4 regions of the Arthrobacter sp. D5-1 genome follow, and region 4 is predicted to be linked to each of the others. Evidence: riboswitches for the same ligand, from Rfam matches in the RefSeq annotation. Region 4 holds a riboswitch; each other region holds the start of a gene.
The links. Region 4 has a riboswitch for S-adenosylmethionine ahead of AYX22_RS19540 (DUF1737 domain-containing protein). Riboswitches for the same ligand answer to the same signal wherever they lie in the genome.
Positions count from the first base shown of each region.

Region 1: linked by a shared signal. The riboswitch ahead of AYX22_RS07875 (homoserine O-acetyltransferase) and the one ahead of AYX22_RS19540 (DUF1737 domain-containing protein) in region 4 are both predicted to bind S-adenosylmethionine.
Region 2: linked by a shared signal. The riboswitch ahead of AYX22_RS13815 (aminotransferase class V-fold PLP-dependent enzyme) and the one ahead of AYX22_RS19540 (DUF1737 domain-containing protein) in region 4 are both predicted to bind S-adenosylmethionine.
Region 3: linked by a shared signal. The riboswitch ahead of AYX22_RS05910 (hypothetical protein) and the one ahead of AYX22_RS19540 (DUF1737 domain-containing protein) in region 4 are both predicted to bind S-adenosylmethionine.

Region 1 covers NZ_CP014571.1:1,724,925-1,730,242, reverse strand. Annotated here, with positions in the region: gene AYX22_RS07885 (winged helix DNA-binding domain-containing protein) at 1-23, shown strand, start outside; gene AYX22_RS07880 (hypothetical protein) at 99-506, shown strand; gene AYX22_RS07875 (homoserine O-acetyltransferase) at 568-1,689, opposite strand; SAM riboswitch class IV at 1,705-1,821, opposite strand; gene AYX22_RS07870 (bifunctional o-acetylhomoserine/o-acetylserine sulfhydrylase) at 2,004-3,320, opposite strand; gene AYX22_RS07865 (VOC family protein) at 3,546-4,184, shown strand; gene AYX22_RS07860 (type II CAAX endopeptidase family protein) at 4,305-5,078, opposite strand; gene AYX22_RS07855 (histidine phosphatase family protein) at 5,102-5,318, shown strand, end outside.
Region 2 covers NZ_CP014571.1:3,024,348-3,029,665, forward strand. Annotated here, with positions in the region: gene aroA (3-phosphoshikimate 1-carboxyvinyltransferase) at 1-343, shown strand, start outside; gene AYX22_RS13805 (ribosome small subunit-dependent GTPase A) at 346-1,461, shown strand; gene hisN (histidinol-phosphatase) at 1,516-2,328, shown strand; SAM riboswitch class IV at 2,513-2,626, shown strand; gene AYX22_RS13815 (aminotransferase class V-fold PLP-dependent enzyme) at 2,659-4,068, shown strand; gene AYX22_RS13820 (class I SAM-dependent methyltransferase) at 4,142-4,966, shown strand; gene AYX22_RS13825 (metal-dependent transcriptional regulator) at 4,976-5,318, shown strand, end outside.
Region 3 covers NZ_CP014571.1:1,263,577-1,268,894, reverse strand. Annotated here, with positions in the region: gene AYX22_RS05925 (DUF559 domain-containing protein) at 1-561, shown strand, start outside; gene AYX22_RS05920 (cupin domain-containing protein) at 691-1,266, opposite strand; gene AYX22_RS05915 (sodium:solute symporter) at 1,535-3,070, shown strand; SAM riboswitch class IV at 3,198-3,317, shown strand; gene AYX22_RS05910 (hypothetical protein) at 3,334-3,633, shown strand; gene AYX22_RS05905 (hypothetical protein) at 3,630-3,821, opposite strand; gene AYX22_RS05900 (VIT1/CCC1 transporter family protein) at 4,054-5,226, shown strand; gene AYX22_RS05895 (matrixin family metalloprotease) at 5,311-5,318, shown strand, end outside.
Region 4 covers NZ_CP014571.1:4,233,189-4,238,506, reverse strand. Annotated here, with positions in the region: gene AYX22_RS19550 (O-succinylhomoserine sulfhydrylase) at 1-1,078, opposite strand, end outside; gene AYX22_RS19545 (rhodanese-like domain-containing protein) at 1,079-1,489, opposite strand; gene AYX22_RS19540 (DUF1737 domain-containing protein) at 1,486-1,752, opposite strand; SAM riboswitch class IV at 1,766-1,877, opposite strand; gene AYX22_RS19535 (SulP family inorganic anion transporter) at 1,964-3,667, opposite strand; gene AYX22_RS19530 (NtaA/DmoA family FMN-dependent monooxygenase) at 3,822-5,150, shown strand; gene AYX22_RS19525 (aromatic amino acid ammonia-lyase) at 5,150-5,318, shown strand, end outside.

The DNA of each region.
Region 1 (5,318 bases), 2.2 Mb from region 4:
GCATGGAGGCCCGCCTCCTCTGAAGTCCTCGCTGCAGGCGCCGGAGTTCACGCCGTGCGACCGGGCTAAGCTGGGATACGACCTAGGAGGCCTGCACTGTGAACAATCTGATCTTCTGGATCATCGTCTGCTCGTGGCTGATTCCGCTCGGAATCCGCATGTACAACCGATCCCGCGCGCGCCGGATCCAGAACGGAACCTTCCGCAGCCCCGGTTATCCCCCGCAGCAGAACCTGCCCGGCCCCGGTTACCCTGCACAGAATTACCCGCCGCAGAACTACCCCGGCTATCCGTCTGAACCGACCGTCATCCGCCCTGTGGATGACGCGCCGCAGCCCGGGCCGCCGTCGAACACTTCCTCCCCCACGCCTTTCCCGGCCACCAACGGATCGGAGCCGCAAGGCTACCGCGCCCGCAAGCTGGCAGAGCTGGACGCAAAATTCAGCAACGGGGAGATCGCCATGGAGGACTACATGAAGCAGCGCGGCGACATCATGAACGGCTAGCCTGGCGGCCAACCCGGCGTCCTGCAGCCGCTACTCAACTGTCCTGCAACGGCCACTCAACTTAGGCGAAGAAGGCTCCGCGGAGCTGTGCTGAGAGCTGGCCGATTTCCGTCAGGAACCCGTCGTGGCCGATCGGCGCCTCAATGATATGAACCGGAACATCACCCGGCAAGGCTGCCGCCAATTCCCGGGATTGCGCCGGGAAATACAACCTGTCGCTGTCCACCGCCGCAACGAAGAACTCCGCAGTGGTACGCGACAAGGCTGCCTCCAGCGATCCACGGCCGCGTGCGACGTCGTGGGACATCAGGGCTTCGGTGAGGGCGATGTAGCTGTTGGCGTCAAATCGTCGGACGAGCTTTGTTCCCTGGTGGTCCAGGTAGCTCTCCACCTGATAGCGGCCACGCTCCCCCAGGACCGCAGCGGCAAGAGGTGTCTCCCGGTGCTGGGCTTCACGGCCAAAGCGGAAGTCCAACTCCAGTGCGGAGCGGTAGGTGATGTGGGCGATGCGCCGGGCCAAGGCGAGCCCGTGTTCAGGGGCAGTGCCACCGTAGTAGTCGCCGTTGTTGAAATTCGGGTCCTGACGGATGGCCAGGGTTTGGGCCTGCGCAAAGGCGATCTGCTCGGCCGTGCTGTAGGCACCCACGGATATCACGGCACAGCGTTTCACCCGCTCCGGGAAGGTCACTGCCCACTCCAACGCCCGGGCGCCACCCATGGAACCGCCCAGCACGGCATGCCAGGCCTCGATTCCCAGGGCTTCGGCCAGGCGCGCCTCCGCCTCGGTGCTGTCGCGCAGGGTGACCAAGGGGAACCGGGAGCCCCAAGGACGGCCGTCCGGCGCCTCCGAGGACGGTCCAGTGCTGCCGTAGCAGCCACCCACGATGTTGATGGAGATGACAAAGAACCTGGTGGTGTCGATGGTGGCACCGGGGCCTACCAACTGCTCCCACCATCCTTCTTCGTCCGTAGTTCCCCGGGCTACGTGTGTGCTGCCCGTGAGGGCATGCTGGATGAGCACGGCATTGGAGGCATCGGCGTTCAGCTGCCCCCAGGTCTCATAAGCGAGGACGACGTCGGGAAGGAATCCACCGGCTTCAAGGTCCAGCGGCCCAATGGCGGCGTACTTGACGGTTCCGTCTTCTTCTCCGGATTTTGGAAGGGCTGCAGCAGTGATGGTCATTCCTTTGACACCTTAAACTCGCGCTTGCCCGTCGCCTTGGGTGCGAACAGGCCAGGTCTTCACCCGGGGCACCCCACCGCGGAGGAGGGTTGCCGGCCAGCAAGCCGGGGCTATGCGCTGGCACTCATGACCTATACGAAGAGTCTAGGAAATACAGGGCGGGTATGGCGAAGAATGTGACATCAGTGTGACGCTTTAGGGCGTTTTCGTTCACGAAGCAGCACTCCGGGACGCCGCCCGGCGAATAATCGTCGGTCCGGGCGGCCTCCCGGAAGGTGGCGGGCGTGGTCGCGCCGTATTGTCCAGGTCCGGATTCAGGCTCCCTTGGCGGCCCGGAATCCGGCTTCGAGGTCGGCGATGATGTCATCCACGTGCTCAATTCCCACGGACAAGCGAACCAGGCCGGGGTTAACACCGGCCGCCAGCTGCTGTTCAATTGTCAGCTGGCTGTGCGTAGTGGACGCCGGGTGAATGACCAGCGAGCGGACATCGCCGATGTTGGCCACATGCGAGTGCAGTTCCAGTCCGTCCACGAAGCGCTTGCCCGCTTCAACGCCACCTTTGATGTTGAACGCAACAATGGCGCCGGTGCCTTGCGGACCATACTTCCGGCCACGGTCGTACCACGGACTGGACGGCAGACCCGCGTAGGCAACCGATTCGACGTCGTCGTGGGCTTCCAGCCACTGGGCCACTTTGGTGGCGTTGGCTACGTGACGCTCGACGCGCAGGCTCAGCGTCTCCAGTCCCTGGGCAATCAGGAAGGCGTTGAACGGGGACACAGCGGAACCGAGGTCGCGAAGAAGCTGGACGCGTGCCTTCAGGACGTAGGAGAGGTTGGCGCCGAGCGCCCCATCCTTGCCAAGATCCCGGGCGTAGACCAAACCGTTGTAGCTGGGGTCCGGGGTGTTGAAACCCGGGAAGCGCTCCGGGTCCTTGCCGAAGTCGAAGTTGCCTGAGTCCACGATCACGCCGGCGATCGCGGAACCGTGGCCACCGAGGTACTTGGTGGCGGAGTGGACCACGATATCGGCGCCCCACTCGATGGGACGGATGAGGTAGGGAGTGGACAGTGTGTTGTCGACGATGAGTGGCACGCCGGCCTCGTGGGCGGTGCGGGCGACGCCCTCGATGTCCAGTACGTCCTGGCGCGGGTTGGAAACAACCTCGCCGAAGAACAGTTTGGTGTTCGGCTGGACGGCATCACGCCACTGCTCCAGGTTGTCCGGGTCCTCCACGAAGGTCACCGAGATGCCGAACTTCTTCAGGGTGTGCGCCAGCAGGTTGTACGTACCGCCATACAGGCTGGGGCTGGCCACGATGTGGTCGCCGGCCTCCGCGATGTTGAGGATGGCGAAGGTCTCCGCAGCCTGGCCGGAGCTCAGCAGGAGGGCGCCCAAGCCGCCTTCGAGGCTCGCGATCCGCTGCTCCACGGCATCCTGCGTCGGGTTGCCGATCCGCGTGTAGATGGGCGCGAGCTCGGCCAGGGCAAACCGGTTGGCTGCGCTCTCGGCGCTGGGGAACACAAAGGACGTGGTCTGGTAGATCGGCAGTGCCCGTGCTCCCGTGGCAGAGTCAGGCTCCTGGCCTGCGTGGATCTGGCGGGTTTCGAAAGACCATCCTTGGGACATGGAGTTCTCCTGTTCGTGGCGCATGGGTTCTGTGGAAACGTGCTGCATGTGAGCTGGGGCCAGTCTAGGAAGTGTCCGGAGCCTTGGACAGCTTTGTGACGCCGGTGGAATCTTTCGGTCTTTCAGCGTCGCCGCATGACGCGGTACGGCACCGGTTATGCACATCCCACCTTAGTTAGGCTTGACTTAGCTGAGACCCCGATCACAAAGTGCCAAGATGAAGCCATGCGCATGGATCACGTCTCTTACGCCTGTGAACGAGATGGCCTTCTGGCCACTACCGAACGAATTTCCGCGGCACTGGGAGTGGACGCTGTCCGGGGCGGAGTGCACCCGCGCTTCGGTACCCGGAACATGATCATTCCCCTTGCGGATAACAAGTACCTGGAAGTGGTGGAGGTCCTGGACCACCCCGCTTCCGACAAAGCACCCTTTGGCCAGGCAGTTCGTGCCCGCTCGGCCGCCGGTGGTGGCTGGATGGGCTGGTGCGTCGCTGTTGATGACCTGGCACCGTTTGAGGACCGCCTTGGCCGCTCCGCTGTTCCGGGCAACCGCAAGTTCCCTGACGGCCGCGAACTGGTGTGGCAGCAGATCGGCATCCTGGGGCTGATCGCAGATCCCCAGGTCCCGTACTTGCTCAAGTGGGAGGGCGACCCGTCACTGCACCCGTCCAGGATCTACGAAAGCGACGTCAAGATGTCCAGCCTCACCATTGCGGGCTCGGCGGAACGCGTCACCGAATGGCTCGGAGAACCGGTGGAAAAGCCGCTTGAGGACGTTGCTGTCCAGTGGATGGCACCGCACGGCACTCCGGGAATCATGTCAGTAACTTTCGAAACCGCCTCAGGAGCAGTCACCATCTGACCGCCCCGTCCATCCGGGCACGTCCCGGCACCGGTCATCCCTGTCCGGTAAAACTTCGGCCGCCATCAGCGGGTGCCAATGACGTCACCCACCGATGGCGGCCGGATATTTTTAAGCGTCCTACCCCAGGCCGATCGCTTTGCCGAACAGGCTGAAACCCACAAACGCCACGATGTCCAGCAATGCGTGGGCAATCACCAAGGGCATCACCCGCTTGGTCCTGGTATAGATCCACGCGAACACCAGACCCATGACCACGTTGCCGATGAACGGCCCAAAACCTTGGTACAGGTGGTAACTCCCCCGCAGGACCGCGCTGACCACAATGGCCACGGGCATGCTCCAACCGAATTTGCCGAAACGGTCCATGAGGTACCCCACCACGATCACTTCTTCCACGACCGCATGCCGCATGGCAGAGAGGATGAGCACTGGCACGGTCCACCAGTAGGCGTCCAGACCGCTGGGAACAATCGCCGTGGTGATGCCGAGGGCCCGGCCGGCGGCGTAGAGGCCCAGAGACGGAATTCCGATCACGGCAGCAAGGCCCACACCGTGGAGCAGGTCCTTGCCCGGCCGGGCGAAGTTGAAGCCGAGCCGGGCGAACGCCGAGCCGTTGTCGCCGTCGCGGTTTGCCTGGATATGCGCGGAGAGGAAGTAGAACACCAGAGCCACAGGCACCAGGGCGAAGACGATGTCCAACAGTTGGTAGGTAAGGTCAAAGTACTCGCGGGTGCTTTGGGACCGGTTCAGGGTTGAGGTGGCGTCGGCCAAGGGAGCCCGCGTCATCTTGTCCAGAAGTTGCACCACGGAATAGACGGCCGACTGGCCCAGGGACAGGCCCAGCACAATAAGTACTTCGGCGCGCAGCCGTCGGCGGGAAGCAAGGAACATGTACCCACCCTATGCTTGGTGGGATGGGTGCCCCAGCAAGAATTTTCATGATCCGGCATGGCCAGTCCGCCGCAAACGCCGACACGTCCATCTACAACCGTGTGCCGGACTACCGGATCCCCCTCACGGAACTCGGTGTGGAGCAAGCCCGCATTGCCGGTGAAGACCTTCGCCGCAGGCTCGACGGGCAACAGGTCTGCGTCTACGTCTCACCGTATTTGAGGGCCTACCAGACCTTGG
Region 2 (5,318 bases), 1.2 Mb from region 4:
GTGCGCTCTGGCTGCCGGCCCCTCGCGGTTGACGGGGATTGCCCATCTCCGTGGCCATGAAACGGACCGGCTTGCGGCACTCGTTGCTGAAATCAACTCCCTGGGCGGTGACGCCGAAGAGACCGCCGATGGCCTCATCATCCGCCCCGCGGCTCTGCACGCCGGAGTGGTCCACAGCTATGCCGACCACCGCATGGCCACTGCCGGCGCCATCCTGGGCCTCGCCGTGGAAGGCGTCCAAGTGGAAGACATCGCCACCACGTCCAAGACCATGCCGGAGTTCCCGGAAATGTGGGCCCGAATGGTGGGGACCATCTCCAGCACGGATGGGGCACAAAACTGACCATGGGCCGCGATGCACGCTCCTGGGACGAATCCGACGTCCGGATTCGACCCAACAAAAAAGGGTCCAGGCCACGGACCAAGGACAGGCCCAGCCATGACGACGCCGTCATCGGGCGGATCATCACCGTTGACCGCGGACGGTACAGGGCGATTGTGGACGAGGATTCCGCGAACGCACGCGTCGTCATCGCTGCGCGCGCCCGCGAACTGCGGCGTAACCCGGTAGTACCCGGGGACTTCGTCGCTTTAGTGGGGGACGTCTCCGGTTCGCCGGACACGCTGGCGCGGCTGGTCCGGGTGGAAGAACGACAAACCCTCCTGCGACGCAGCGCGGACGACACCGACCCCATCGAACGCGTCGTGGTGGCCAACGCCCACCAGTTGGTCATTGTTGTTGCAGCCGCCAACCCTGAACCGCGCACCGGATTCATCGACCGCGCCTTGGTGGCAGCCTACGACGCCGGCATTGAGCCGTTGCTGCTCATCACCAAGGCGGACGTCAAGGATCCGGCAGAATTGCTTGCCAACTACCTCAGCCTGGACTTCCCCGTCATCATCAGCCGCACGGCGGACTCCGAAGCAGGCGGCATCGACGCCCGCTCCGATGACGGCCTGTCCGCACGGTTGGACCGCGACGCCGTAGCCCAGTTGCGCTCCCACCTCGGCGGCAAGGTCACCGTGATGCTCGGCCACTCGGGCGTGGGCAAGTCCACCATGGTCAATGCGCTGACAGGGGCGGAGAGGGCCACCGGCGGCGTTAACGCCGTGACAGGCCGGGGCCGTCATACGTCCTCCTCCGCTTTGGCCCTGAAACTCGCCGACGCCCCGGCCGGCAGTTGGATCATCGATACCCCGGGCATCCGGTCCTTTGGCTTGGCCCATGTGGACCCTGACCGGATTCTGCATTCCTTCCCGGATCTTGAACCCGGAACTGAAGCCTGTGAGCGGGGATGCAAGCACGACGCCACGGCCATCAACTGCGGACTGGATCCGTGGGTTAACAACGGCCATGCAGGACCTTCAGGAGCAGCGCGGTTGGCCTCGTTGCGGCGGTTGCTCGGTGCCGACCCCCGGATGGAAGCAAAAGAGACCAAGGAACTGGGCACCGTCAACTGATCGTTGCGGCTTCACGTCCCCGCTGCAGCGAACGTTTCAGGATAGTTTGGTGGCATGACCCATCCCGTTTCCACCTACAACGATGACCTGCGCCTTGCCCACGTCCTCGCTGACTCAGTCGATGCCCAGACCATGGACCGCTTCAAGGCCCTGGACCTGAAGATCGAAACCAAGCCAGACCTCACACCTGTCACTGACGCCGACAAAGCAGCGGAGGAAGCCATCCGGGGTCAGCTCTCCCGGTCCCGCCCCCGGGATGCTGTCCTTGGCGAGGAGTTTGGCAGCAGCGGACACGGCTCACGGCGTTGGATCATTGATCCCATCGACGGGACCAAGAACTTTGTCCGGGGCGTACCGGTGTGGGCAACATTGATCGCATTGGTTGATGAGGGTGAACCCGTGGTTGGCGTCGTCAGTGCACCCGCCTTGGGAAAACGCTGGTGGGCTGCCAAGGACATGGGCGCCTACATGGGCCGGTCCCTTGCCGCGGCCACCCGTTTGAAGGTCTCCAACGTTTCCCGCCTGTCCGATGCCTCCTTGTCCTACTCAAGCCTGTCCGGGTGGAAGGACCGCGGAAACCTGGATGAGTTCCTGGGGCTCACAGAGGATGTATGGCGAACCCGGGCCTACGGCGATTTTTGGTCATACTGCCTGGTGGCCGAGGGTGCAGTGGACATCGCGTGCGAGCCTGAGCTGAACCTGTACGACATGGCAGCCCTCGTCCCGATCGTTACGGAGGCCGGTGGCCGTTTCACCTCCCTGGAAGGCGACGACGGTCCGTTCGGCGGCAACGCGCTGGCCACCAACTCCATCCTTCACTCGGAAGTCCTCAAGCGGCTCAACCCGGGCCTGGACGACCTGCTCTAGGCAGGTTCGTTTCAGGGCACGCACGCTGCTTTTCACCGAATATTCGACGGCGGACGCCTCCTTTTGGAGGCGTTCGCCGTTTTTTCTTCGCCAGATCGGCGATTTACAACCCGGCGTAACAAAGTGCTTAACAAAGCGAAGTGACTTTGGAGGGGCCACTGGAGGTGCCCTAACCTTTTTTACAGGTCACGAGTGCCAGCGCTAAACCCCGGTTTGCTGGCCGGCAACCCTCCATTCGCGGCGGGGTGCCCCGGGTGACGACCCGGCCGGTCCGGAACGGATGCGGCAAGCGCGGATCCCCCTCCGGGGATCCCTCTTGAGTGAGGTCCCATGAGCACAGTTACGTTCGACTCAAACATCATTCCGTCTTTCGCCGGTGAAACCCCGTCTCAGGCAGCTCCCGCTGCACGGCCACTCGCCGCCGTCACTGGCGCTGAGCTGCAGGCACCGCTGATCCAGGGCGGCCACGTCCGCTATGCGAATCTGGACTACGGCGCATCGGCTCCGGCCCTGACCATCGTCTCGGCCTACCTCAACGAGGTCCTTCCTTACTACGCCAGCGTTCACCGCGGCGCGGGTTTTGCGTCCCAGATCAGCACCTCGGTCTATGAGAATTCGCGCAGTATTGTCCGTGAGTTCGTCGGCGGGCGTCCCGACGATTCCGTGATTTTCACGCGAAACACCACAGACTCCCTGAATCTCCTGGCAGGCTGCCTTCCGCAGATTGACGGCCGTTTCTCCGGGGAAGTCCTTTATCTGGACATCGAACACCACGCCAACCTTCTTCCTTGGCAGGGTGTCCCGCACCGCAGCGTCGTAGCGGCCTCCACGTTGACCGCCACGGTGGACAAGCTCCGCGATGAATTGGCCCAAGGCGGGGTCAGCCTGCTCGCCGTCACTGGCGCCTCCAACGTGACAGGTGAAATCCTGCCGATCGCAGAACTCGCTGCACTGGCGCACGAATACGGTGCCAGGATCGTCGTGGATGCCGCCCAATTGGCACCCCACCGCCGGATCAACATCACGGAGGACGACGTTGACTACGTGGTGTTCTCCGGTCACAAGCTGTATGCCCCCTTCGGCGCAGGCGTCGTAGTGGGCCGCCCGGACTGGCTCGACGCCGGGATCCCCCACCTGGCTGGTGGCGGCGCCGTCCGTGAAGCCCGCCTCGACTCGGTGAGCTGGGCAACGGGCCCTGCCCGCCACGAAGGCGGCTCCCCCAATGTCCTGGGTGCCGCAACCCTCGCCCGGGCCACCCAGGTCCTCGCCGGGCTGGACCAGGAGGCGTGGCACGCCCATGAAGCCGCCATCCGCAGGTACCTGGTGGATGGCTTGGAGGCCATCGACGGCGTGACCGTGCACCAGATCTTCACTGACTCAGATGACACCATCGGTGTGGTCAACTTCTCCGTGGAAGGATTCGACGCCGGACTGGTGGCGGCGTATCTGGCCGCCGAGCACGGAGTTGGCCTCCGGGATGGACGCTTCTGCGCCCACCCACTGCTCAAGCGACTCGGACTTCCCTCAGGCTCCTTGCGTGCCAGCTTTGGCGTCGGCTCCCGGTTGGAGGACGCCACGAGGCTGCTCGCAGGCATCGAGGGGCTTAAGCGCAACGGGTTGGGCTGGGACTATGTGGTGGACGAGGGCCGCTGGGTACCTGCCAACGACCACCGGATCTACCCGGAATGGGCGCCCAACACGCCCGGCACTGCAGGCGCTGCTCCTTGCACTGTTGACTAAACGCGCTTTACCGCGGCTGCGGTAAATTCGTAGGGTATCTTTTGGCGACCCTGTGAAGGAGTTTTTGGTGGCATTGCCCTCTCCGGCCGCCTCCAGCGGACGGCCCGGCGTTCCCGGACCCGCCGGACCGCGTGGTCCCAAGCTCCACGCTGACCGTCGGAACGAGTTCGGCCAGAGCTTCCAGGACGGTGGCGAGCACTACGACCGAGTGCGGCCCGGTTATCCCCGGGAGTCCGTCGAATGGCTTGTTCCCCAGGGGGCCACGACTGCTGCGGATCTCGGAGCGGGTACTGGCAAGTTCACGGCCCTCCTCGTGGAGCGCGGACTGGACGTTGCCGCCGTCGACCCTTCCACCGACATGCTGGAGCAGCTGCGCAAGTCCCAGCCGCACGTCACCGCGCTGGAGGGAACAGCTGAAGCAACAGGACTGACGGACTCAGCATTCGACGTCGTCAGTGTTGCCCAGGCCTGGCATTGGTGCGACCCACTGGCCGCGAGCACCGAGATAGCCCGTATCCTCCGGCCGCACGGGACCTTGGGACTGGTCTGGAACCAGCTGGATACCGACGTGCCCTGGGTTCATCGGCTCTCGCGCATCATGCATGCCGGAGACGTCCACAAGCCAGGTTTCCGTCCACTGATCGGCCCGGAATTTTCCGGCGCGGAAAGCCACTTCACCCGCTGGTCGGATGCCTTGACGCCCGAAGACATCATGGAGCTGACCAAATCGCGGAGCTATTATCTCCGCGCCAACGACGCCACCAGGGCGAAAGTCATGGGCAACCTGGAGTGGTACCTCTACGAGCATCTGGGGCACGCACCGGGAGACAGCGTTCCACTGCCGTACGTGACGCAGACTTGGCGGGCGTTCAAGATACGCGCTGCGCGGCCACGGTAGGCTTGAGGTGTGAAGACCAGTACGCCCTCCTCCTCGATTGAGGACTACGTCAAGGTCATCTACTCGTACACAGAGTGGCAAGACAAGCCGATAACGTCCTCCCAGCTTGCCCAGCGCCTGGGTGTGGCTAATTCCTCCGTGTCTGAAATGGTCCGCAAGCTCAAGGACCAGGGACTGGTGGACCACCAGCCCTACAGCGCCATTCGCCTGACACCGGCGGGCATGCGCCTGGCATTGGCCATGGTGCGCCGGCATCGCCTCATTGAGACCTATCTGGTGGAAGAACTCGGGTACAGCTGGGATGAGGTCCACGATGAAGCTGAGATGCTGGAGCATGCAGTGTCAGATACCT
Region 3 (5,318 bases), 1.8 Mb from region 4:
CACGGCAGCGGGTTCATCAGGCACAGAACGGCGCGCTTCGACCCCCACGCCGCACTCCCTGTTGCAGCGATTGAGGACGTGGTGCTTCACGCGATGACATGCCTGGAAGCTCCGGCGTCAACAGCCATGGCAACATCGGCAATTCGGCTGCACGGCGTGCCCCTGGCACTGCTTAAGGAGCAGCTTCGCGGGGACAGGTCGAGGCCGGCCCTGAAGGCTCTGCACGAGCTCGACCTACGTGCGGAATCCATTATTGAGGTGGATGCGCAGCACTTGTTCCGCGCCCACGGAATTGCCTTCGACGCGCAGGTGGCAATACCTGGAGTGGGGCGCGTGGACTTTCTTCTCCAGGAATTCCTCATTGTCGAAGTGGATGGCTTCGCGTACCACTCCAGTAGACAGGCCCTGCGGAATGACCTGTCACGGAACAACGCCTCCACCGTCAACGGATATGCAGTGCTGAGGTACCCACCGGAGGTGATCTGGTTCGAGCCGGACCGCGTTGTTGCAGAAGTCAGGGCAGTCCTTGCACGAAGGCCCGGTACGCTCCCTCCCGGTTAGCAGCCCACTCCCTTCCGCCGGCCCCCGGATTCCCGAGGCTCAGCGCACCACCCGGCCCCCAGAACGGGAGGTAACTGGGAAGGAGCGCAGCAGCAGCTGAAAGGGCAGGGCAGGGCAGGGCAGGAAAACCTAGCGGCTCGCCGCCGGCACCAACACCCAGAGCACCTCGACGGTCTCGTCCGTGGGGTTGATCCACGTGTGCGGTTCGCGGCCGGGGAAGGAGAGCGTGTCCCCTTCTTCGAGGTCGTATGCCTCGTTGGTCAGAATGAGCTTGATCCTGCCCTTGATCACGTGCAGGACATCGACGTCGCAGTCCACGGCGTAGAGCTCGTTCTCCCCGCGGCCCCGCGGCTCAATGGTGGCCTGCAAAATCTGGAGCCTGCGCTCGGAGCGGGCCGTCAGCAACCGCTCCACGATGCCTTGGCCACCCAGGGAGATACGGGGGCCGTCGTCGCGCTTGGTCAGGTGCGTCTCCGGGGCGGCGAACAAGTCACCCACAGAGACCGACAACACCTGGCACAGGGTGACCAGTGAAGCGACCGACGGCGACGTCAGGTCACGCTCCACGCGGCTGAGGAAGCCCTTGGTCAGCCCGGTGGCATCAGCCACCTGCTCAATGGTGAGGCGCTGCGCCTGCCGGGCTGCGCGGATTCTGGAACCGATGGCAACGGGAACATTGCTCGGTTCAACGGGGAGAGCCTTCATTCACGAACCTTTCAGGCCTGTCATCTGGCCCTGTCATTGGAGCAATAGTAGCCGGGAGACGAGCCAACAGGACCAGAACCGGCGGAACCGTGACTAAAGCATCTTGACTGTTACTCCGATCACAACATATCCTCATAGGCAACAAGTGTTGTCTGTGAGGCACACAACACCCTTCCCCAATCTCCAACCATCAGCACAGAGACTTCGACGCTTCGCAGGAGTATCGTCGAAAACCCCAACCTCCGTGCATCAGCTCCAAGGACCGCTCATGGAATCTTCGGCTATAAACATCGCAATCGTGGTGGTGTACCTGCTCGCCATGCTGGCATTCGGCTGGTGGGGCAAGTCCCGCACCAAGAACAACAGCGACTTCCTGGTGGCTGGCCGCCGCCTGGGACCGTTCCTTTACACCGGCACCATGGCCGCTGTGGTCCTCGGTGGCGCTTCCACCGTGGGCGGCGTCGGCCTCGGCTACAAGTTCGGCATCTCCGGCATGTGGCTGGTAGTGGCCATCGGCGCAGGCGTGCTGCTGCTCAGCCTCCTGTTCGCCGGCACCATCCAGCGCCTGAAGATCTACACGGTCTCCCAGATGCTGAGCCTTCGCTACGGCAGCAGGGCCACGCAGACCTCCGGCATCGTCATGCTGGCGTACACGCTCATGCTCTGCGCTACTTCCACCGGCGCCTACGCCACCATCTTCGTGGTGCTCTTCGACTGGGAACGCTGGCTTGCCATCGCCGTTGGCGGCGCGATCGTCCTGGTTTACTCCACCATTGGCGGCATGTGGTCCATCACGCTGGCCGACCAGGTTCAGTTCATCATCAAGACCGTCGGTATCTTCTTCCTGATGCTCCCGTTCGTCCTGAACGCTGCCGGCGGCATGGACGGCATCCGTGAGCGCCTCGATGAGACCTTCTTCCAGATCGATGGCATCGGCGCCCAGACCATCATCACGTACTTCGTGGTCTACACACTGGGCCTCCTGATCGGTCAGGACATCTGGCAGCGCGTCTTCACTGCCAAGACCCCCGCCGTTGCCCGTTGGGGCGGCGCCACGGCCGGCGTCTACTGCATCCTCTACGGCATCGCCGGCGCCCTGATCGGCTTGGCCGCCCGGGTGGCACTGCCGGACATCGATGTCACCAACCTCGGCAAGGACGTTGTTTACGCCGAGGTGGCAACCCACATCCTGCCCGTCGGCATCGGCGGCCTGGTCATGGCCGCGGCTGTTGCGGCCATGATGTCCACCGCATCCGGCGCCCTGATCGCCGCAGCCACGGTGGCACGTGCGGACGTTGTCCCGTTCGTGGCCAGCTGGTTCGGCAAGAACATCAACACCGATGACAGCGAAAACCCCGAGCACGACGTCAAAGCCAACCGCTACTGGGTTCTTGGACTCGGCATCGTGGCAGTACTGATTTCCATGGCGGCTCAGGACGTGGTGATTGCCCTCACCATCGCCTACGACATCCTGGTGGGTGGCCTCCTGGTCGCAATCCTGGGCGGTTTGGTGTGGAAGCGCGGCACGGGCATCGCCGCTGCATGGTCCATGGCAGTTGGATCGGTGCTGACACTGACCCTGCTGATCCTCTTCGCCCTGGGTGTCATTCCGAGCGCGGACGGCGTCTACGCCAACGAACCGATCTACTACGGTCTCGCCGCTTCGTTCATCGCCTACGTAGTGATTTCACTGCTCACCCCGCCCACTGATCCCGCAGTCCGCGAGGCCTGGGACAAGCGCGTTGCCGGTGCCGTCTCTGAGGAACTCCCGCCTGAGGCCCACCCGGTCAGCAGCCACAAGTAGCGCTGCAAGCAACAGAGCAAAATTCGACGGCGGCGCCTCCCCTTTCCGGGGTGGCGCCGCCGTTGTTTTGTCCCCGGGAAGAGGGCGCCCCAACTTGCTGGACAGCCGTGCGGTAAGGTGGTCCCAGCTTCAAGAGATGTGGTGCCAAGCTCCGACTGGCCACACACCAACCCCATGTTCACGGGTGGTTCGGATGAGGAAGCGGCCCGTCCCGGACCAGAGACAACCGAGCGGGCAAGAGCACTCCCCCAAGGAGCAGTCCCTTGCCGTACCAAGGCGATACCACCCCGGCTACCAGTACCCCGGCAACAACAGCCACCCACACAGTCGCGGTGATTCCCGCCGTCGACCTCTTCCTGGGCACGGTGACCATCACTGCCAAGGCCGGAACCATGCGGTTCGGACATCCCCAACCGCACCTGATCGCGCAGGCGTTGGCCCGAGCGGTCCGGCCGACCCTTTGGTGTGATGCGTCGAGAACCCTAACCGTGACTGTTGCGGCGGCCGGCAAACGCGCCGGCGTGCAGCTTCACTACACACTCAGCCACGAGGAGCCCGCCTAGATTTCCTCGTCTGCTTCGCGGAATTCCTCGGTCTCGTCGATGGGGACCACACGTTCGTCGTCCTCGGGGGCGTCCACTTCTTCCACCCAGGCCTCGTCCACTTCCTGGTCCTCGGCGTAGTCATAGGCCGGATCTGACTCAATGGTGGTCCGTTCCGGGTAGTTGGCGTGTGATTCGGTGGTGTTCATGGTGCAACCTCCGTCTCGTGGGCCGCTCAAGCCCTGTTGAACGTGTGCGGGGTGGGCCCCCGCCCCTGTCCTTCCATCTGAGCACCGGCTAAGTCGGGGGTCAAGGACGGCCGGAAATTACGGTGCGCCGAACATTCCAAGTGAGGAATACCAGCCAAAAAACCGCGCAGATAAGCGGTACAGTGGGGCGTGCAATGGGGCCGCAACTACCCCACCCAGCACAGGAGAGAAAGTGCAACAGCACCAGGAATCCCCCGGTTCGTCGAGCCCAGCTCCGGACCCCACCCCGGAATCGGCAGCCCTCGAGAACGTCGGAACGGAACCCGCGGCGCCCTCGCACGCCGACATCCGCCGGTGGCGTCAGTACCTCGCCGACGAGCGCGCCGAGGCCGCTGTCTACCGCGAACTCGCCCAGAGGCGCGACGGCGAAGAACGCCAAATCCTGCTGGCCCTGGCCGAGGCCGAAGGCCGGCACGAGGCCCACTGGCTCAAGCTCCTGGGTGAGCACGCCGGAATGCCCAAGGCCGCGTCAGCCCGCAGCCAGTTCCTGGGATTCCTGGCCCGCAACTTCGGGTCGGTCTTTGTACTGGCCCTGGCCCAACGTGCAGAAGGCCGCTCCCCCTACGGCTCCGAACCCGCGGCAACACCCGCCATGGTGGCTGACGAACAGATCCACGAAGAGGTGGTCAGGGGCCTGGCTACCCGTGGTCGGAACCGGCTCTCCGGGACCTTCCGTGCCGCGGTCTTCGGCGCCAACGACGGCCTGGTGAGCAACCTTTCGCTGGTCATGGGCATGGCCGCCACCGGCGTGCCCAGTCCGGTGGTGCTGATGAGCGGTGTGGCAGGTCTTTTGGCGGGCGCACTGTCCATGGGCGCCGGCGAGTACGTCTCGGTCCGCTCCCAGCGGGAACTGCTCAACGCGACGCTGCCCACCCAAGCCACTCTCACGGCAGCACCGTCGTTGGACATCGAACACAACGAATTGGTGCTGGTCTACCTTGCCCGCGGCATGACGCGCGAGGCCGCTGAGCATCGCGCCGCAGAGCGCATGGGCCTGTTCAGCTGCGACTGCGATCCCAGCCTCTCCTTGCAGCCCGAGAAACCTGCCACCGACGAGCACGAATCCGTCGGTTCGGCATGGGGCGCAGCGATGTCCAGCTTCTGCTTCTTCGCGTCCGGTGCCATCGTTCCCATCCTGCCCTTCATCTTCGGCATGACGGGCTTTGCCGCCTTGATGGTGGCCGGTGTGCTGGTGGGCATCGCGCTCTTGGCGACCGGCGCCGTCGTGGGCTTGCTGTCCGGGACCTCGCCGCTGAGCCGCGGGCTGCGCCAACTCGCGATCGGCCTGGCAGCGGCTGCCGCCACGTATGGGCTGGGCCTGGTGTTCGGGGCAACCATCGTCTAGTTTGGACGGTTCCCCCCGCAGCCCGTAATGTTGGTTCGTCCTCCGCGCTGCCCCGCGTGACCAGGGCGTGAGGAATGGAGAACCGTGGACTC
Region 4 (5,318 bases):
TGGTGGTGGCGGGGTGGGTGATGAGGGATTTGGAATCGCCCAGGTTGTTGGAGATGTCAATGACGCGGAGGCCATCGAGCAAGGCGAAGGCGGCCTCTTTGGCTGAGCGCCCGGCCGAAGGAGACAGCTCGAAGGTCAGCACAGTGCCGCCGGCCTTCATCTGCTTCGCGGCAAGCTCGTACTGCGGGTGGGACGTGAGCAGCGGGTACTTGACCCAGCTGATGGCAGGCTGCTGCTCGAGCCACTCCGCGATCTTCAAAGCGGATGCCGAGCTGTGGTTCACCCGCAGTCCGATGGTCTCCAAACCCTTGGTCAGCACCCAGGCGTTGAACGCGGAAAGGGAAGGGCCGGTATGGCGCATGAGTTGCTTGACGGGACCATCGATGAACTCTTTGGTGCCCAGGATCGCGCCGCCGAGGACACGGCCTTGGCCATCAATGTGCTTGGTGCCGGAATACACGATGACGTCCGCGCCCAGCTCACCGCAGCGCTGCAGGAGGGGAGTGGCGAAGACATTGTCCACCACGACAGTCGCCCCGGCGGCATGCGCCAGTTCGCTGACGGCGGCGATGTCCACGATCTCCTGCATCGGATTGGAGGGCGACTCAAAGAACACGGCGGTGGTCGGTTCCGAGAGGGCTTCGCGCCACTGCTCCAGATCCGGGCCGTCAACGAACACCGTCTCCACACCCCAGCGGGGCAGGATCTCGTTGAGGATCACGAAGCAGGAGCCGAACAGCGAGCGCGCGGCCACCACGCGGTCGCCGGCAGCCAGCAAGGCACCCAAAGCGGTGAAGACCGCGGACATACCGGAGGCTGTCGCAAAGCACGCCTCGGTTCCTTCGAGCAGCCGCAGCCGCTCCTGGAACGTGGCGACGGACGGGTTGCCGTAGCGGGAGTAAACGAAGCGTTCGTCCTCGCCGGTAAAGGCACGTTCGGCAGCGGCAGCCGATTCGTAGACAAAGCCGGAGTTCAGGAAAACGGGCTCGGACGTTTCCTGAAAATTGGTGCGGTCAAGGCCACCGCGAACGGCCTGGGTGTCAGGGCTCCAGCCGGCGGCGTCGGGATTGAAAGTCACTTACTCGGTCCCCAGATTCGTAGGCAGGCCACGGTTCTTCCAGCCGTTTACGGTGCGCTCACCGTAGCGGTCCGGTTCGCCTTCGAAGCCCTCAAGGACGTTGTACGCCGTGAAGCCGGCCTGTGTTGCGGCAATGGCGGCGGAGATGGAGCGCTGGCCGGAACGGCAGATGAACACGAGCTCCACGGCGTCATCCTCGGGTGCCTGCTGCTGCAGGTCCTCGATAAAGCGGGAGTTCGGGATACCGCCAGCCAGGTTCCACTGGATGAACAGAGGATCGTTCTCGGTGGCTTTGGTGTCCGGGATGCCGATGTGGGCCCACTCGGCCTCGGTGCGCACATCCACCAGGATCGCGCCTTCTTCGAGCTTGGCCCACGCGTCCTGTGGGGTCAGGTCACCTGCGTAGCTCATGCGTGGCCCTCAAACGCTTCTTCATCGTCGTAATTCTCAAGTTGGTCCACTGCGTTGGCGACGGCGGCATCAGCATTGGCGATCGCCGCAGGCAGCACAATGGCTTGGGCCACGATGACGTCCGTGCCGTTGAAGGTGGCTGCCGGGCTGCCATGGAGCACATAGCCTTCGGCGAGGGAGTTGTGGATACGCTCGCAGAAATCGCGGTTATCCGGGCCTGTAATCAGGCGGTAGGAGAGTTTTTCTTCAGTGGGTTCAGGCATTGCTGGTGCTCCTCAGTCACGCTTGCAGTTCGAGTTGTCGATACGCCGAGTAGTCACCTGAGGCACCCCGCCGGAGAGAGGGTTGCCGACCAGCAAGTCAGGGCTTTGCGCTGGTACTCATTACTCAAGAAAAACGTAACATCCACGGGCGTCGGGCTGCACTTGCGGGCGGCTGCACCGTCGTCATGTTGCGTAATCGGAGGCTGATCCACTATCGGTCCTTGAGCTCCCGCACTGCCGCGCCGACAGTGGGGTAGAAGTGGTCCGGCGTAAAACGGGCCGCCGTGCCGAGGCGGATCAACTTGTCCTTCACGGGCCCTTTGAGCTCGGCAAACACCAGATCCACTCCTTTTCTGGCCAACCATTCGTCCAGGGTCACCAGGTCATCCAAGGCTGTGGTGTCGATCCCGGTGATCGGTTCGGCGGCAAGGATGATGTGGGTGACGGGCTCCGCGGACTCGTCCGGGGCCTCGTCGAGTTGCTCCCTCACGAAGCTCGCCAGGACCTGTCCGTTGCCGAAGAACAGGGGTGCATCAAACCGGAGGATCAAGAGCCCGGGGATGCGCTTGCCATCGGGGTGGCGTTCAAGGTCGTGATACCCGGGAAGGCCTTCCTCTGCGCCGAGTTCGGTTCTGTACGGATCCCATGCCCTGCGGACAAAGTCCAGGAGTGCCAAGGCGATGGCCACCACGATTCCCTGGAGGACACCCACCGTCAGCACTCCCAGGAACGCAGCCAGCATCACCACGGACTCGCTGCGGCTCAGCCCCAGGAGCCGCCTGACGCCGGCAGGATCTGCGAGGGCAATGGCCGCGGCGATGACGACGGCGGCCAGGGTTGCCGACGGCAGGTACTCGGTTACTCCCGGAGCCAGCAGCATGAAGGCCAGTACCAGCACGGAGCCCACCACGCCTGTCATCTGGGATTTTGCGCCGGCATCCACGGCTACCGGTGTCCTGGAGGTACTGCCTGAAATGGGGAATCCACCCAGGAGGCCTGTAGCGGCATTGGCTGCTCCAAGCGCTGCCATTTCCCTGTTTCCGGAGACCTTCTTCCCTTCCTTGGCTGCCAATGTTTGAGACAACACGCCAGTGTCAGCGAAAGCCATGAGCGCGATGCCCGCGGCGGCGGGGAGCAGCATCAAAGCGTCGGCCCAGCCAATACCCCCGAGTGCGGGCATGGGCAGGCCCTGCGGCAGGACCCCGGTGACCTTCACGTCGTCGTTGAGCCCGAAGACCGCCGTCGCCACGCACGAGCCAACCACCGCCAACAGGACGCCGGGTACCTTCCATTTCAGGAGCCGGGGGATCCAGATGAGCGCCAGCGACCCCACTCCCAACAACAGCGCGGTGATGTTGACCTCGCCGCCAAGTAACCCGGTAGTAACCTTCGCGAGCTTTTGCCAGACGTCGCCGTCGGCCTCAATACCCAGAAACGCCGGGAGTTGCGAAAGGGCCACCAACAGTGCGATTCCGTTGAGGTACCCGAGCCGGATGGGTTTGGACAGCAGGCCCGTGATGGCTCCCAGTTTCAGTGCCGAGCCCGCAAGCATGAGCGCCCCGATCAACACGGCCAGCAAGCCGGCCAGCGCCACGGATTTTTCGCTGCTTCCCGCTGCCAGCGGCACAATGGCCGCGGCGATCATAGGGGCCAGGGCAGAGTCGGGTCCCAGGACCAGAATGCGGGAGGGCCCCACCACCGCATAAACCAGCAGCGGGACCACTGTTGCGTAAAGCCCGGTGACCGGGGGAAGCCCTGCTGCCTGTGCATAGGCCATCCCGGCGGGCACCAGCAAAGCAAACAGCGCAGCGCCCGCAACGAGATCGTGCCGCAGCCATTCACGCTTGTAGCCCTTGAGGGCCCAGGCGCTGGACAGTCGCTCCTTGGCGGAGGGGCGGGAGGTTGCTGCACTCATACAGCGATCATTCCCGACCCCTGCTGATTGTGGAACACGACATACGCCTTATGTGGAAAATACGGACCGTCTCCGGCCGCGTTCAATTGTGACGCCCCGGGAGCATAATTGACCCAGTACGTCCTCCTGTAACTTCGCATGAAATCAGGTCGCGGTGAACGGACAGAGCAGTTCTACACTCAAGCCCATGCTGCATTTTGGATGGTTTGTGGGCCATGGATTCGGTGTCCAGGGGTGGGGGACGCCCGGTTACGGCCTGGGCTACGACTGGAAGAAGCCAGCCCTGTACCAGGACGCAGTCCGGGCGTTCGAACAATCCGGGTTGGACCTCTTCATCATCGAGGATTCCCTCACCGTGCCGGACACGTATGGCGGATCGGCCGAAGTGTCCCTGGCTCATGCCTCCTTTGCGCCGAAACACGATCCGCTGGCGCTGGTCCCTTACCTGCTCTCCGCCACCGAGCACCTGGGAATCGTGCCGACCGTCAGCGCCTCGTTCTACCCGCCCTTCACGGCCGCCCGGCTTTTGGCCACGTTGCAGCACTTCTCCGAGGGCCAGTTGGGCTGGAACGTCGTCACGTCCGGCAGCGACCTCGCCGCCCAGAACTACGGGTTGGACCAACAGATTGAACACGACCTTAGGTATGAAAAAGCGGAGGAATTCGTCGACGTCGTCAGGCGGCTCTGGCGGAGCTGGGAACCGGGCGCGGTCCTTGAGGACGTCTCCGCAGGGGTGTTTGCCGACCACAACAAGGTGCACCCGATCAATCACCAGGGTGACTTCTTCAAGGTCCGCGGTCCACTGAACACGGCGCCGTTGCCGGAGGAACCCGTGCTGGTCCAGGCTGGTGCGTCTCCCCGGGGCAAGGCGTTCGCCGGTGGTCATGCTGATGTGGCCATTGCGTTGGCCCGTGGTGTTGACGGCATGAAGTCCTACCGTGACTCGATTCGCGCGGAGGCCGCCAAAGCCGGCAGGAACCCCGACGACGTCAAGGTGCTTTTTGTCCTGAAGCCCACCGTGGTTGGTTCTGCTGCCGAAGCCGAGGAGCTGCGTGCCCAGCGTCGTGAGCTCACCCAGCGCGATATCGACAGCCAGCTCAACTCCATCTCCTACCTCTCGGTGATCGACTTCAAGCAGTTCGACCTGGACGCACCCCTCCCGGAGCTGAGCACCAACAGCAACCAGGGGACGTTGGAACACTTCGCCAAGGCGGCGCCTCCCGGGTCCACGCTGCGCGAGATCCTGCAGGCCAGGAGCGGTGGGGCGGGGGATTCGATCATCGGCACGGTGGGGGAGATTGCCGACTATCTTGAGTCGACCGGCTCCGAGGTGGGTGGTGACGGGTTCCTCTTCTCCGGCTTCGTGGACCCGGTGACAGTGCACGGTGTCCTGGATAAGCTCACCCCTGAACTGCGGCGGCGGGGCCTTCTAAGGAAGAGTTACGGCAACGGCGGGTTCCGGCAGAATCTCCTGGACTTCTGATGGTGTCTTCCGAACCGCCGACCTTGGTTATTGGAACGGCTCCGGTGCGTGCCGCCGACGTAGCACTGGCCGCCTCCAACCCTGCGTTTCACGTGGAACTCAACCACGATGCGTTGTCTTTGATCGGTCGCTCCCGCGACGTACTGGAACGCACCGCCGCTTCCGGGC